DNA from 2 places in the Bacillus sp. Marseille-P3661 genome. Region 1 is predicted to be linked to the other one. Evidence: a T-box and tRNA genes for the amino acid it is inferred to sense, from the RefSeq annotation. Region 1 holds a T-box; the other holds one or more tRNA genes.
What was found. A T-box is a leader RNA that pairs with one kind of tRNA and senses whether it is charged. The one in region 1 lies ahead of C1724_RS03720 (valine--tRNA ligase), so its partner is inferred to be a tRNA-Val.
Positions count from the first base shown of each region.

Region 2: it encodes a tRNA-Val, which carries the amino acid that the T-box ahead of C1724_RS03720 (valine--tRNA ligase) is inferred to sense. The anticodon was not compared.

Region 1 is NZ_LT965953.1:826,925-834,694, forward strand. Features, by position in the region: gene ysxE (spore coat protein YsxE) at 1-515, shown strand, start outside; T-box leader at 922-1,270, shown strand; gene C1724_RS03720 (valine--tRNA ligase) at 1,322-3,967, shown strand; gene C1724_RS03730 (ATP-grasp domain-containing protein) at 4,418-5,275, opposite strand; gene C1724_RS03735 (ATP-grasp domain-containing protein) at 5,342-6,241, opposite strand; gene C1724_RS03740 (hypothetical protein) at 6,234-6,899, opposite strand; gene C1724_RS03745 (hypothetical protein) at 6,912-7,770, opposite strand, start outside.
Region 2 is NZ_LT965954.1:895,563-903,332, forward strand. Features, by position in the region: gene C1724_RS15450 (sulfate/molybdate ABC transporter ATP-binding protein) at 1-222, shown strand, start outside; gene mgtE (magnesium transporter) at 454-1,812, shown strand; tRNA gene C1724_RS15465 (tRNA-Leu) at 3,040-3,120, opposite strand; tRNA gene C1724_RS15470 (tRNA-Leu) at 3,153-3,241, opposite strand; tRNA gene C1724_RS15475 (tRNA-Cys) at 3,263-3,333, opposite strand; tRNA gene C1724_RS15480 (tRNA-Gly) at 3,339-3,413, opposite strand; tRNA gene C1724_RS15485 (tRNA-Gln) at 3,442-3,516, opposite strand; tRNA gene C1724_RS15490 (tRNA-His) at 3,521-3,596, opposite strand; tRNA gene C1724_RS15495 (tRNA-Trp) at 3,608-3,681, opposite strand; tRNA gene C1724_RS15500 (tRNA-Tyr) at 3,686-3,770, opposite strand; tRNA gene C1724_RS15505 (tRNA-Thr) at 3,784-3,859, opposite strand; tRNA gene C1724_RS15510 (tRNA-Phe) at 3,867-3,942, opposite strand; tRNA gene C1724_RS15515 (tRNA-Asp) at 3,953-4,028, opposite strand; tRNA gene C1724_RS15520 (tRNA-Met) at 4,044-4,120, opposite strand; tRNA gene C1724_RS15525 (tRNA-Val) at 4,290-4,365, opposite strand; tRNA gene C1724_RS15530 (tRNA-Glu) at 4,375-4,446, opposite strand; tRNA gene C1724_RS15535 (tRNA-Ser) at 4,468-4,559, opposite strand; tRNA gene C1724_RS15540 (tRNA-Asn) at 4,561-4,635, opposite strand; rRNA gene rrf (5S ribosomal RNA) at 4,673-4,789, opposite strand; rRNA gene C1724_RS15550 (23S ribosomal RNA) at 4,967-7,770, opposite strand, start outside.

The sequences.
Region 1 (7,770 bases):
TCATTCAGTTGATGAACATGGAAGAGGGGGCGCTTAGACAATTAGAGGATTGGTATGAATTAGCTAAGGAAAAGAAAACAGACCGGTTTGTGATTTGCCACGGCAATCTTGCTCCAAGTCATGTTTTATATGATGAAAATGGTCAGAGCTATCTTACTAACTTTGAACGAACATACAGTGCATCACCTATTTATGATTTGTTAACCTTTTTCAGAAAAATGTTTAATAGCTTTCCGCAGCCGTTATCGAATGCACACAATTTATATTTTCATTATAATAGGTTTCATAAATTGACCGAAGATGAACAACAACTATTATTTTATTATTTATCATCAACGAAAAAAGTTCATAAGCATATCGTCCGCTATCAATCTAGTCCGACAAAATCAGAACAAGCCCAAGTGGTTGCGCTGCAGCGTGCAATTTGGCAGGTTCAAATGGGGTCATCATTTGTTTATCAGTTAAGTCAAGCAATTGAGCAGGCTAAAAATCAAGATAATGAAAATCCCACTTAGGATCATTCTAAGTGGGGATTTTTTATATCCAATGTAAATAAAAAGCAATATATAGTAGGATAAGTATTGAAAGTAATATGACGTCAAACGTTGTTGGTAATAATAATGTACGGATGGTTTGAAAAACAACGAGTGGTAGGAGACACTGTTCTATAACCAACAAACAGGTTCTACACCATGGAGGTAAACGAAATCTGTAAAAACGGCTCAAAGTAGAACACCTCCCTTTTTAGGATTAAGGGCTATTATTAAATGTATGGTAATAACTAACAACAGGTGCTTGTATTTCTTATTTCTTCTATTTTTATGATTAAATTTTTGAAAATATGTCGATACTATTGACGATTTTATGTTTGTATAGGTAAACTATTGTAGTACATAATTTAAGTGTGATTATTATTAAGAGTAAAAAGCATTGATAGGGAAGAGTACGACGAGAAAGCCTTTAGAGAGAGGAACTACGAGCTGAAAAGTTTCTTAGGAACGTCCCGTTGGAAGGTCGCCCTTGAGCTGTTTTTCTGAACAAGTTTTTAGTAGGAAAAACCGGAACAGTCCGTTATCTGTTTGAGTGTATAGGAATAGAAGAAAGCAAGATTGCATCGTACGATTATTGAAAATTAATCGTTGTGTAATTGTGCTTTGCTACATTTACTTTTTTTGCTGGATTTTAGGTTTAGGAAAAAAAGCGAAAATAGGTGTGGAATTTCCTATAAAAAAAGGTGGTACCGCGAAATCAAACTTCTTTCGTCCTTTTATGGATAAAGGAGTTTTTTTTAATGCCCAAAAAGGTCAACGAGGAGGAAATTATGAGTAATCAAGAAATTAACTTATCAACGAAATATGATCCAAAAGCCGTTGAAGAAAATCGTTATCAATGGTGGCTAGATGGAAAATTTTTTGAAGCTAAAAATGATGAAACAAAACAACCTTATACAATTGTTATTCCACCGCCGAACGTAACTGGTAAATTGCATTTAGGACATGCATGGGATACAACGCTCCAAGATATATTAACACGTATGAAAAGAATGCAGGGCTATGATGTATTATGGCTGCCGGGAATGGACCATGCAGGTATCGCGACCCAAGCCAAAGTTGAAGCGAAACTGCGTGAGGAAGGTGTATCACGTTATGATTTAGGTCGTGAGAAATTCCTAGAAAAGTCTTGGGAATGGAAGCATGAGTATGCAGAGTTTATTCGCAAGCAATGGTCAAAGCTTGGCTTAGGTTTAGATTATAGTCGTGAACGTTTTACATTAGATGAAGGGCTATCAAAGGCTGTGCGTGAGGTTTTTGTAAAGCTTTACGAAAAAGGATTAATCTATCGCGGTGAATATATTATTAACTGGGATCCGCAAACAAAAACAGCGCTATCTGACATTGAGGTTATTTATAAAGATGTTCAAGGTGCCTTTTATCATATGAACTATCCATTAACAGATGGATCAGGTTCAATTGAGGTTGCCACAACACGTCCAGAAACCATGCTTGGGGATACAGCGGTTGCGGTACATCCAGAAGATGAGCGTTATAAGCATTTAATTGGAAAAACAGTTAAGTTACCAATCGTTGGTCGTGAAATTCCAATTGTTGCGGATGATTATGTAGACATGGAATTTGGATCTGGTGCTGTAAAGATTACGCCTGCGCATGATCCTAACGATTTTGAATTGGGTAACCGTCATAATCTAGAGCGTGTACTAGTTATGAATGAAGACGGCACAATGAATGAAAATGCTGACGAATATCAAGGTTTAGACCGCTTTGCTTGTCGCAAGCAAATTGTTAAAGATCTTCAAGAGCAAGGTGTGCTGTTTAAAATTGAAGAGCATATGCATTCAGTTGGTCATTCAGAACGCAGCGGTGCTGTTGTTGAGCCGTATCTATCCACACAATGGTTTGTTAATATGCAACCATTAGCTGATGCAGCAATTGAACTGCAAAAAGCTGAAGAAAAAGTTAACTTTGTTCCAGAGCGCTTTGAAAAAACGTATCTACACTGGCTAGAGAACATTCGTGATTGGTGTATTTCTCGTCAGCTTTGGTGGGGCCACCGTATTCCTGCTTGGTATCATAAAGAAACAGGCGAGGTGTATGTAGGTCATGAGGCACCTGCTGATGAGGAAAATTGGGAGCAAGATCAAGATGTTCTTGATACTTGGTTTAGCTCTGCGCTATGGCCGTTCTCAACAATGGGCTGGCCGGATGTAGACGCTGAAGACTTTAAACGTTACTATCCAACAGATGCATTAGTAACAGGCTATGATATTATTTTCTTCTGGGTATCTCGCATGATTTTCCAAGGCCTTGAATTTACAGAACAACGCCCATTTAAAGATGTATTGATTCATGGTCTTGTTCGTGATGCTGAAGGACGTAAAATGAGTAAATCACTTGGCAATGGTGTGGACCCAATGGATGTGATTGAAAAGTATGGTGCAGACTCATTACGTTACTTCCTATCAACAGGGAGCTCTCCTGGTCAAGATTTACGTTTTGTCTGGGAAAAGGTTGAATCAACGTGGAACTTTGCTAATAAAATATGGAATGCGTCCCGTTTCGCGCTAATGAACATGAATGGTATGACATATGATGAATTAGATCTAAGCGGTGAAAAGTCTGTGGCCGATAAATGGATTCTTACTCGTCTGAATGAAACGATTGATTCAGTTACAAAAATGGCTGACAAGTATGAATTTGGTGAAGTGGGTCGTGTGCTTTATAACTTTATTTGGGATGATGTATGTGACTGGTATATCGAAATGGCGAAACTTCCGCTTTATGGTGAAGATGAGGCTGCTAAGAAAACTACTCGCTCTGTTCTTGCGTATGTACTCGATAACACTATGCGTTTATTACATCCTTTCATGCCGTTTATTACAGAAGAAATTTGGCAAGCATTGCCGCATCAAGGCGAATCGATTACAGTTACAAGCTGGCCTGTAGTACGTCCTGAATTTACGGACCAAGATGCAGCTGAAGAAATGCGTTTACTAGTAGATATAATTCGCTCTGTACGTAATATTCGTGCTGAAGTGAATACACCAATGAGTAAGCAAATTAAACTTCGTATTAAAGCTAAAAATGATGATATTCAAGCTAAACTTGAAAAGAATCGCCATTATATACAGCGTTTCTGTAATCCAAGTGAATTAACGATTGCAACTGAAATTAATGGCGATGAAAAAGCAATGACAGCCGTTGTAACGGGCGCAGAGTTGTCTTTACCACTCGAAGGGCTAATTAATATGGAAGAAGAGATCGCTCGTCTCCAAAAAGAATTAGAAAAGTTAAATGCTGAAGTAGACCGCGTTCAAAAGAAATTGAACAACGAAAAATTCACGGCTAAAGCACCGGCACAAGTCGTCGAAGAAGAACGTAAAAAAGAACAAGACTACCTTGAAAAACGTGCAACGGTTGAAACAAGAATTAAAGAATTGCAAAATCTATAAGTTATAGGGAAGGCTGTCCGAATAGGGGCAGCCTTCTTCGTGTTTTGTGGTGAAATTTATCGTAATTTTGAGCGTATAAATGAGAAACGTTATTAGTTGCAGATATATTTTAAAATTGGAAGATATTTTTATATAAAGAGTAATGTATGGTGTTTAGGATGCTGGTAGGCACTCTTCAAATTGCTCAGATTCAGTAGAAGAAGGCAACATATTAATGAGAACTGTTATTAGTTGCAGATATATCTCAAAAGTGGACGATATCGATACGAAAGTGGCAGATATAATGAAAAAGTGGCAGATATATTAAGAACTGCTGAAATGCACGCTGCGAAGAATGCTAAAATCGCCGTATATACCTGTAATAAACAGGCAGATACCATTCATCATAGAAAAGATGCACAAGTTCCCGATAGGAAATAGAAAAAACCGAGCAAATATTGCCCGGTTTTATTAAATATTCTTTAAAATAAACTCCAAATACAGCCTAACAACATTAATAGATGAAACATGGCTTAACGTCCGACTGCCAACTACATCTTCAATTTCATTTAGCAGCAGCTTTCCATCTTGGTCAAATAAAAAGTCAATCCCTACAAAGCCGAAGTCTAATTTAGAGATAATAGTTTGAACTAACACCATTTCCTCGTTAGAAAGCGAATATAAGGTTGCATCTCCTCCTAACGTAAAATTAGCTTTAAAATGTGTTTCTGAATGTCTTAAGACAGCACCAACAATTTCACTACCAATGACAAACACTCGCAAATCTTTACCTAACACTGGAGCCGGTTTTTGAATAATAATTTCGTGATGTTGAATTAAAAAGTTGTGTGGTTGAAGGTCAGCTGCATTGTTAATCCAATACACCTGTTGCCCGCCGCGGCCCTTTACTTCTTTCAAGATATACGGAAATTCAAATGGAACCTTTGATAATTCAAATGCTCCTGGCTCAAAAAAGAGGGTATCAACCATCGGGATGCTATATTCTAAAAAGTATTGATGTGTTTTTGCTTTGTTATTACAAATCTCTGCGACTACTGAATTATTAAATACTGCAATTCCTAACTGTTCGAGCTGTTTATTTAAGCGAGGATTAATAGCACGTACAATTGCGAATTCTGGATGGTCAATAGTTTTACCATGGTAATAAATAATTGGTTGATTAGCACGAATCCCAATTACTAAATCCTCTCTTAAAAGCAGTTTCAGTGTGACTCCAAGACTATCAGCTTCTGTAATCATCCAGTCTATAAAAGCATGGTTGCGTTTTGCATCATTTTTATAATAAATTAGCCAACCGGTTTTTTTCATAGCACTTTTAATGCCAAAATACTCTATTTGAAAGGGTACCTTGACCTTTTCTCCTTTCGAATAACATTAATACTTTAAGTCATTTAAAATATAATCAATCATAAACTCTGCAACATCGACGCCGGTGCAATCGTAAATATTGCGAATATGTGCGTTAGAATTTACTTCGCATACAATTGGCTGATCATCTTCACCAAATAAAAGATCGATGCCTGCAAAATCAGTGCCAATTATTTGTGAACATTTGATTGCTAAATCTATTTCAGTTTGGGTAGGATTATATGGCTGCATTACTCCGCCATTACTCACATTTGCTCTGAAATCATTATCAGACGTACGCAGCATAGCGGTGACAACTCGGTCTCCGACGACATTTAAACGTATATCCTTACCATAGCTTGATTTGATTAATTCCTGAAATACAAACGGAATGCTACCTAGCTCTTTCACTTTTTGCAACAGCTCTTCATAATCATGGATAAGATAAACTTGTTGCCCAAATGAACCGAATACCTCTTTAATAACAAGTGGAAAGCCTATTTCCTCAGCTATATAGTTATAGGGGCTAAAGTCGACAACGTTTAGGCCATCAAATATTTTCGGTGCGATAATTGTTTTTGGCATCGATATACCGTGGTCCATTAACTTTTGATATGTTAATGCTTTATTATCACATATTTCAATAGAATCTGAGCTGTTGTACACTTTAATGTTCATTTGTTCTAAGTGTCGTGCTAGGTGAATATCTTTATCGCCAAAAATAACAAAGTCAGGACGATGATCGGCATAAGGTCCTTTTATTGTCGGTTTATTATCTTCGATTGTAATAATTAGTTCATTATTTTTTATAATTTCGGTATGTATTCCACGTGATTGTGCAACACGGTCTACCCATGTACCAAAGTCGAGGAATTTTCCAGAAGTTAAATTTCCATTGTAAATAATCCAGCAAACCATATTAGTCATTTAGAGCAGTTCCCTTCGTAATTAAAAGATTGACTATGTTCTGTAAACTGTTAAGTACGTTTAAAAAGTTTTTTTCACCATTTTCAAGATTTAATAGCTCCCAATTTATTTCGATTTGTATGCAGCTTATGCCACATAACCTCGCAACTGTTGAGGAAACTGTATTAGGATTACCTGCAGTGAACAGTTGATCTACTATAACAGGCTGTATATCATATTGCTGGAACACCTTAGTTAATTCTTCAATGGAAAGATCACCCTTGGCGATGTTTTTTCCTTTGCCTGTTCCGATTTCAATTGAAGCAGGTCTTTTTGAACTCATAATATGTACATCTATTAGGAAATTAATTTGTTCGTTCTGAATACAGTGAACAAGTGCATCCTTGTATGGATTGGATTCATCAAAATTCGCATCATCTTGCATGTTTTTTGTTTTATAAGCGGCAAAACAATTCGTTTGTTGATGAATGAGCTGCACAAGCACCCCTGTTAAAAATTCTCCCATTTTTGGTTTACCTTTTCTAAGCTGTGGTACGCTATGTGGGGCAGATAGCATAATTGGGTGAGTACCTTTTTCAATTATAAAAGGTATATGGTCAAACGCTTCTTTAATAAATTTTTGTTCCATGTACTGAATTTGGTTTATTGTTATATCCATAGATTGTCCTCGTTAATCATTTGATATTTCCTCACGAACTTTTGAAAGCACTAAATAAATAGAAAGCGGTATGAGTCCGACACAAAGTATTGTCCGAAGAACTGGATCGATATTTAAGGTGAAAGCTGTTAAAAGTACTGCTATAATCGGGATAAATTGCAAATTTAGATTTTTTTTAAATAAATAATTCGTATCTCGTTCAACTTTAATAACCTTATTGATAAACTTGAGACCCAGCTTACCGCGGATATGCGCAGGAATGCCAATCGAAATATTCATGTTGCTTTCAGATGTCATTATATTTGTTTCCCTAATTAAGTCGATCGAATCCATTTCCAATACACGTGCTTTGATCGCTTTTGAGCGGTGTCTTAAAATAACGGTATCTGCTTCCTGTACTCCTAATAGTTTCAGTGCAGAAGGAGACATTCGTATAGCATTGCTTGCTTCGTCAGTGGAATAGGGACGAATTACTTTTAAATTTAAGGAAGCATCACCTATAAATTTCGATAACCATACATTTTTGAGTCGTTCTAAATAGTCTTTGTTTATCTCATAGCTATATTCTTTTAATGGATAAATAGAGATTGAAATATAACCGGCTTTTTTTAATATATTTTTCATTTTAAGTCGATCTTCATATTCAAGCTTACTTATTACTTTTTCATTTTGATAATGATGAATTAGAAATTGTCGTTCGGTCTCGGTAAGATTACTATTATTAGTAAAACGTTGATAGTAATAGCTTGATAGCTGATCTGGTGGAAGTTCATAATTTAAAAATTCTCGCTGTAAATAGCTTAGCTGTACGGTTCCAGCTTTTAAATTTTTATTTACTTCTAGTTGTGTTTTACTAAAATCAAAAGAAGAG
Region 2 (7,770 bases), on a different contig from region 1:
AACATTCATTTTATTGAATTCAACAATGAATCAGATTATGCCTACCCTTATGAAATTCTTGAAATAGTTAAAGGCATCCATCAAGCAAATATAACAATAAAAGTCAAAGATGCATTTATCCTTACCGCTACCTTACCAAATTACCAGATCGAATCACTACTAAAAGGGACATATAAAGTCAAATTATCACCTAAGCACCTATTTTTATTACAAAGCAGTTAATCACGAATTAATAAGATAATCAAATAGGCGACTGTACCTGGTCTGATAATCAAGTTATAACTATCACCGATACTCCTGCTCTTGGATAATCTAGCAGGAGTCATTTGTTTTTCTTGTTGTTTCTATAACGAGTTTTTCTTCAGTGGATAATTAATTTTCACTGGGAATAATAATACAAATCCCGATAATTTCTCATCTGATAATATTTCAAAAAAAGGAGGCGATTTTTCGATGTCTACGGTCATAGCTGAAAACGAAATTACACTTGCTATCATTCAATCCTTAAAAGACGGAAAGAGAAAAGCCTTTCAAGATATTGTGGACGAATTGCAGCCGTATGATTTGGCCCAACAATACCAAAGTATAACCAATAAACATAGAAATAAGTTCTTATTATTTTTATCAATCGAACAATTGACAGAATTCATGCAAGAGCTAGAAAATGAAGATCAAATTGAAGTTCTGCATAAATTAGGGATAGAAAAGTCGACAAAAGTTCTTGATTTAATGGAAAACGATAATTTAGCCTCGTTGTTATCGGACTTAGAACCTGAAAAAATAGAAGAACTACTTTCTGAAATGAAGAAAGAAGAATCCGAAATTGTTCAAAACTTAATGAAATACCCTCCTGAAACAGCTGGTCGTATTATGAACAACCGCTATGTTTGGATTCCAAAACATTATACAATTCGTGAAGCCGTTGATAAGTTAAAACACTTTGCAGAATTAGCAGAATATCTAAACTATCTTTATGTCATTGATGAACAAAAAAAATTAGTAGGTGTTGTTTCATATAAGGACTTATTACTAGGAGATTTACAAGAAAAAATAGAAGAGATTATGTATACCAGGATTGTAAAAGTCGATGTACTTACTGACCAAGAGGAAGCTGCTAAATTAATCAGTCGTTATGACTTTATCTCTTTACCTGTAGTTAAAGAGGATGATACATTGGTTGGAGTCATTACAGTTGATGATATTATTGACGTCGTTATTCAGGAAGCGAACGAGGATATTGAGAAATTATCAGCATCCGGTAAAGCAATAGATTTTAACACAAAACCATTAGTAGCTGCTTATCGTCGACTTCCTTGGCTTATTTTATTATTATTTATCGGTCTTATATCCGGTGGGATTATAAGTGGTTTTGAAGATACATTAGAAACAGTCGTCGCTTTAGCCTTTTTCATGCCAATGATTGCGGGGATGACCGGTAATACAGGTACTCAATCACTTGCGGTTATTGTTAGAGGTCTAGCATCAGAAGATTTGAACTTTAAACAAGTGATAAAGTTAATTTTTCGCGAGCTTTGGGTAGGTGTTATTATCGGTGTTACTTGTGGTGTCCTGATTGCAATTATAGCTTATGTTTGGCGGGACAATTTCACTTTGGGGCTAGTTGTTGGAACTTCATTACTGTTAACATTAATTATTGGTACATTAGCTGGAACGATAATTCCTCTTATTCTATACAAATTTAATGTGGATCCCGCAGTTGCATCTGGGCCACTGATTACAACTATTAACGATATCTTATCCTTACTTATATACTTTGGATTGGCTACAACCTTTATTTCAAAATTGATGTGATAAAATTTAAAAGAAGTAAGAAGCCCTTAAGAATTACTCGTTCTATTCCGTAAACGTTCAACTTGCTGCATATCAAAAAGCACCGAAATCTAAGGTGCTTTTTGTTTACACTTATTAAATCTTGTCCAACTTAGTCTAGGTCTTTGGTGATTCACTGTTTTCAATTTCTGTTCCCACATAAATTCATTTACAAATTCATTCACTAAAATGTTATTATATATACCTTTGTTTCTTTGTTCATGGCATCGCTAACTTTTCACTAACCTCTTTAAATTATTTTCAACCCATGTCTGTACTCCGTATAATATAAACGCCTTATAATGTAGGTACACAAAAAATTGAACATTACTTAACTTCTTCAGACGTATTATTTTGATTTTTTTAAAAAAATTGATTATCGGAAAAGCAAATAATCCATCCGCAATCAAATTAAGTAACCAGAACTTTTTAAAGTTACCGTATGAATATTTTAATATCCACATTGAAAGTGGCATATACGGACCAACGCTAAAAGGTAGTTCATTAGTTATAAAAGATTTTCGTTTATCATAAAAACGCCACCAGTTCAGCTTATGACCAACCCTATGATTTATTATCTCAATTATTACAATAACTGAACCTGCTATCGAAAATCGTTTTACATTATTCCTTCCCAAAAATACCAACGATATCCATGGAACAACTATTATTAGCAAATTAAATAACCTATGCCTTTTAGACAACATAATTGCAATCACCTAAACTTTCTTATTCATTCAAATCTCTTTATTAAAATAACCCAACATAAAATTTGTATTCTCTTTAAATGTTGTATCAGAAAAAACTGAAATAATAGAGCAAGTTTAGAAACTCTTTAATTTATGGAGTGGTATCTATCATTACTTAAGGAGTTATTGGTAGAGGTCTGAATAAGCCCGAGAAAACAAAACCTTTCAGCATTTTAAAAAGGATTCTACTTTTAAATAAAATAACGAGGAGAAAGAAAGCCTTTATTTAAATTGACACATTTGGAAACGGACAATAATTCCGTTAAAAATCAGTCTAAGTATACATTAAATTTGGTGCAGTAACCCATACCTGATCGGAAAGATGGGGTACAATGTTGTTTGCTATATTATTTTAAATTACCATTAATATTTGAATATCATGCAGAAATCAAAAAAGAAACCCAATCAAGATGATTGGGTCTCTAACTAAAGATTGCCTATAGTTGTGTACTAGATTTAATACCGGTGGTCGGGGTCGAACCGACACTCCAGAGGAACACGATTTTGAGTCGTGCGCGTCTGCCAATTCCGCCACACCGGCATGTTAAACAACATAAATATGAATCTAAAAAATGGTGCCGAGGGCCGGACTTGAACCGGCACGGTAGTCACCTACCGCAGGATTTTAAGTCCTGTGTGTCTGCCAATTCCACCACCCCGGCTAGGCAGATAATAAAATAAAAAGGCGACACCCGGATTTGAACCGGGGATAAAGGTTTTGCAGACCTCTGCCTTACCACTTGGCTATGCCGCCATCATTGGAGCGGAAGACGGGATTCGAACCCGCGACCCCCACCTTGGCAAGGTGGTGTTCTACCACTGAACTACTTCCGCATTTAGATTTATTTTAACACAAAAAAACTGGCTGGGCTAGCTGGATTCGAACCAGCGCATGACGGAGTCAAAGTCCGTTGCCTTACCGCTTGGCTATAGCCCAAGAATGGGGCGACCGATGGGAATCGAACCCACGAATGCCGGAGCCACAATCCGGTGCGTTAACCACTTCGCCACGGCCGCCATATTGATTTTGGCAGGGGCAGTAGGAATCGAACCCACACTGGAGGTTTTGGAGACCTCAGTTCTACCTTTAAACTATGCCCCTATAATGGTGGAGGGGGACAGATTCGAACTGCCGAACCCACAGGGAGCGGATTTACAGTCCGCCGCGTTTAGCCACTTCGCTACCCCTCCGTATTTAATTAAGTGGTGCCGGCGAGAGGAATCGAACCCCCAACCTACTGATTACAAGTCAGTTGCTCTGCCAATTGAGCTACACCGGCGTTTAAATGGTGGCTCGAGACAGAATCGAACTGCCGACACGAGGATTTTCAGTCCTCTGCTCTACCGACTGAGCTATCGAGCCAATTATTGTATGGCGGTTCCGACGGGGATCGAACCCGCGATCTCCTGCGTGACAGGCAGGCATGTTAACCACTACACCACGGAACCACTAATCTTATTATTTGGTTGCGGGGACAGGATTTGAACCTGCGACCTTCGGGTTATGAGCCCGACGAGCTACCAGACTGCTCCACCCCGCGATGATAGAATTAGAATAATTTTGTACCTGCTTTAAAAGTGTATAGAATCTGACTGTCCCTTCCTCTACTCGTTAAATCAAAGATGTTTATGCGTCGGGACAACTCGCAGATTATTCACGGATGTTTCGCTTGTTGCTCCACCCCGCGATGATGAATATATCATAATAAATGGTGGAGGATGACGGGATCGAACCGCCGACCCCCTGCTTGTAAGGCAGGTGCTCTCCCAGCTGAGCTAATCCTCCAAAGTGTAATGACCCGTACGGGATTCGAACCCGTGTTACCGCCGTGAAAGGGCGGTGTCTTAACCGCTTGACCAACGGGCCAAATATATTTTATCTAAACGGTGGCGGAGAGCGAGGGATTCGAACCCTCGAGACAGCGTTAACCGCCTACACGATTTCCAATCGTGCTCCTTCGGCCACTCGGACAGCTCTCCATGGCTCCACAGGCAGGATTCGAACCTGCGACCGATCGGTTAACAGCCGATAGCTCTACCACTGAGCTACTGTGGAATGAAGATAATGAATTATACTTTTTATTACAGTATAAGCCTGGCAACGTCCTACTCTCACAGGGGGACAGCCCCCAACTACCATCGGCGCTGAAGAGCTTAACTTCCGTGTTCGGAATGGGAACGGGTGTGGCCTCTTCGCCATAACTACCAGACTATATATCTGTAAGAACAAATACTATTATATAAAATATTTTCAAAATATACAATAGTTGTTCCCTCAAAACTAGATAACAAGTATTCATAAACTGTAGGTAATTGTCCACCTTCCACTCCTAGACTCTCGAGATCAAATGTTCTTCGAGTCTGAACAGTCGTTTCAGGATTTCTACTTGGTTAAGTCCTCGATCGATTAGTATTCGTCAGCTCCACATGTCGCCATGCTTCCACCTCGAACCTATCTACCTCATCATCTCTGAGGGATCTTACTTACTTATAGTAATGGGAAATCTCATCTTGAGGGGGGCTTCATGCTTAGATGCTTTCAGCACTTATCCCGTCCACACATAGCTACCCAGCGATGCTCTTGGCAGAACAACTGGTACACCAGCGGTGTGTCCATCCCGGTCCTCTCGTACTAAGGACAGCTCCTCTCAAATTTCCGACGCCCACGACGGATAGGGACCGAACTGTCTCACGACGTTCTGAACCCAGCTCGCGTACCGCTTTAATGGGCGAACAGCCCAACCCTTGGGACCGACTACAGCCCCAGGATGCGATGAGCCGACATCGAGGTGCCAAACCTCCCCGTCGATGTGGACTCTTGGGGGAGATAAGCCTGTTATCCCCGGGGTAGCTTTTATCCGTTGAGCGATGGCCCTTCCATGCGGAACCACCGGATCACTAAGCCCGACTTTCGTCCCTGCTCGACTTGTAGGTCTCGCAGTCAAGCTCCCTTGTGCCTTTACACTCTACGAATGATTTCCAACCATTCTGAGGGAACCTTTGGGCGCCTCCGTTACTCTTTAGGAGGCGACCGCCCCAGTCAAACTGCCCACCTGACACTGTCTCCCGCCCCGATCAGGGGCGCGGGTTAGAATTTCAATACAGCCAGGGTAGTATCCCACCGATGCCTCCACCGAAGCTGGCGCTCCGGCTTCTCAGGCTCCTACCTATCCTGTACAAGCTGTACCAAAATTCAATATCAGGTTGCAGTAAAGCTCCACGGGGTCTTTCCGTCCTGTCGCGGGTAACCTGCATCTTCACAGGTACTATGATTTCACCGAGTCTCTCGTTGAGACAGTGCCCAAATCGTTACACCTTTCGTGCGGGTCAGAACTTACCTGACAAGGAATTTCGCTACCTTAGGACCGTTATAGTTACGGCCGCCGTTTACTGGGGCTTCGATTCAAAGCTTCTCCGAAAAGGATAACCTCTCCTCTTAACCTTCCAGCACCGGGCAGGTGTCAGCCCCTATACTTCGCCTTGCGGCTTCGCAGAGACCTGTGTTTTTGCTAAACAGTCGCTTGGGCCTATTCACTGCGGCTCTCTCGCGCTTGCACGCTATCAGAGCACCCCTTCTCCCGAAGTTACGGGGTCATTTTGCCGAGTTCCTTAACGAGAGTTCTCTCGCGCATCTTAGGATTCTCTCCTCGCCTACCTGTGTCGGTTTGCGGTACGGGCACCTTCTACCTCGCTAGAAGCTTTTCTTGGCAGTGTGGAATCAGGAACTTCGGTACTATATTTCCCTCGCCATCACAGCTCAGCTTATGTGGTAAGCGGATTTGCCTACTTACCAGCCTAACTGCTTGGACGCGCATATCCAACAGCGCGCTTACCCTATCCTCCTGCGTCCCTCCATTGCTCAAACGGTAAAGAGGTGGTACAGGAATATCAACCTGTTGGCCATCGCCTACGCCTTTCGGCCTCGGCTTAGGTCCCGACTAACCCTGAGCGGACGAGCCTTCCTCAGGAAACCTTAGGCTTTCGATGGACAAGATTCTCACTTGTCTTTTCGCTACTCACACCGGCATTCTCACTTCTAAGCGCTCCACTAGTCCTTCCGGTCTAGCTTCAAAGCCCTTAGAACGCTCCCCTACCACTGACACGTAAGTGTCAATCCACAGCTTCGGTGATACGTTTAGCCCCGTTACATTTTCGGCGCAGAGTCACTCGACCAGTGAGCTATTACGCACTCTTTAAATGGTGGCTGCTTCTAAGCCAACATCCTGGTTGTCTAAGCAACTCCACATCCTTTGCCACTTAACGTATACTTTGGGACCTTAGCTGGTGATCTGGGCTGTTTCCCTCTTGACCACGGACCTTATCACTCGTAGTCTGACTCCTAAGGATAAGTCTTTGGCATTCGGAGTTTGACTGAATTCGGTAACCCGATGGGGGCCCCTAGTCCAATCAGTGCTCTACCTCCAAGACTCTTACCTTAAGGCTAGCCCTAAAGCTATTTCGGGGAGAACCAGCTATCTCCAAGTTCGATTGGAATTTCTCCGCTACCCACACCTCATCCCCGCACTTTTCAACGTGCGTGGGTTCGGGCCTCCATCCAGTGTTACCTGGACTTCACCCTGGACATGGGTAGATCACCTGGTTTCGGGTCTACGACCACGTACTACAATCGCCCTATTCAGACTCGCTTTCGCTGCGGCTCCGTCTCTTCGACTTAACCTTGCACGGGATCGTAACTCGCCGGTTCATTCTACAAAAGGCACGCTGTCACCCATAAATGGGCTCCAACTACTTGTAGGCACACGGTTTCAGGATCTCTTTCACTCCCCTTCCGGGGTGCTTTTCACCTTTCCCTCACGGTACTGGTTCACTATCGGTCACTAGGGAGTATTTAGCCTTGGGAGATGGTCCTCCCAGCTTCCGACGGGATTTCACGTGTCCCGCCGTACTCAGGATCCACTCAAGAGAGAACGAAGTTTCAGCTACAGGGCTGTTACCTTCTTCGGCTGGTCTTTCCAAACCACTTCACCTACTTCGTTCCTTTGTAACTCCGTATAGAGTGTCCTACAACCCCAAGAGGCAAGCCTCTTGGTTTGGGCTTCTTCCGTTTCGCTCGCCGCTACTCAGGAAATCGCGTTTGCTTTCTCTTCCTCCGGGTACTTAGATGTTTCAGTTCCCCGGGTCTGCCTTCAATACCCTATGTATTCAGGTATAGATCCTGTTCCATTACGAA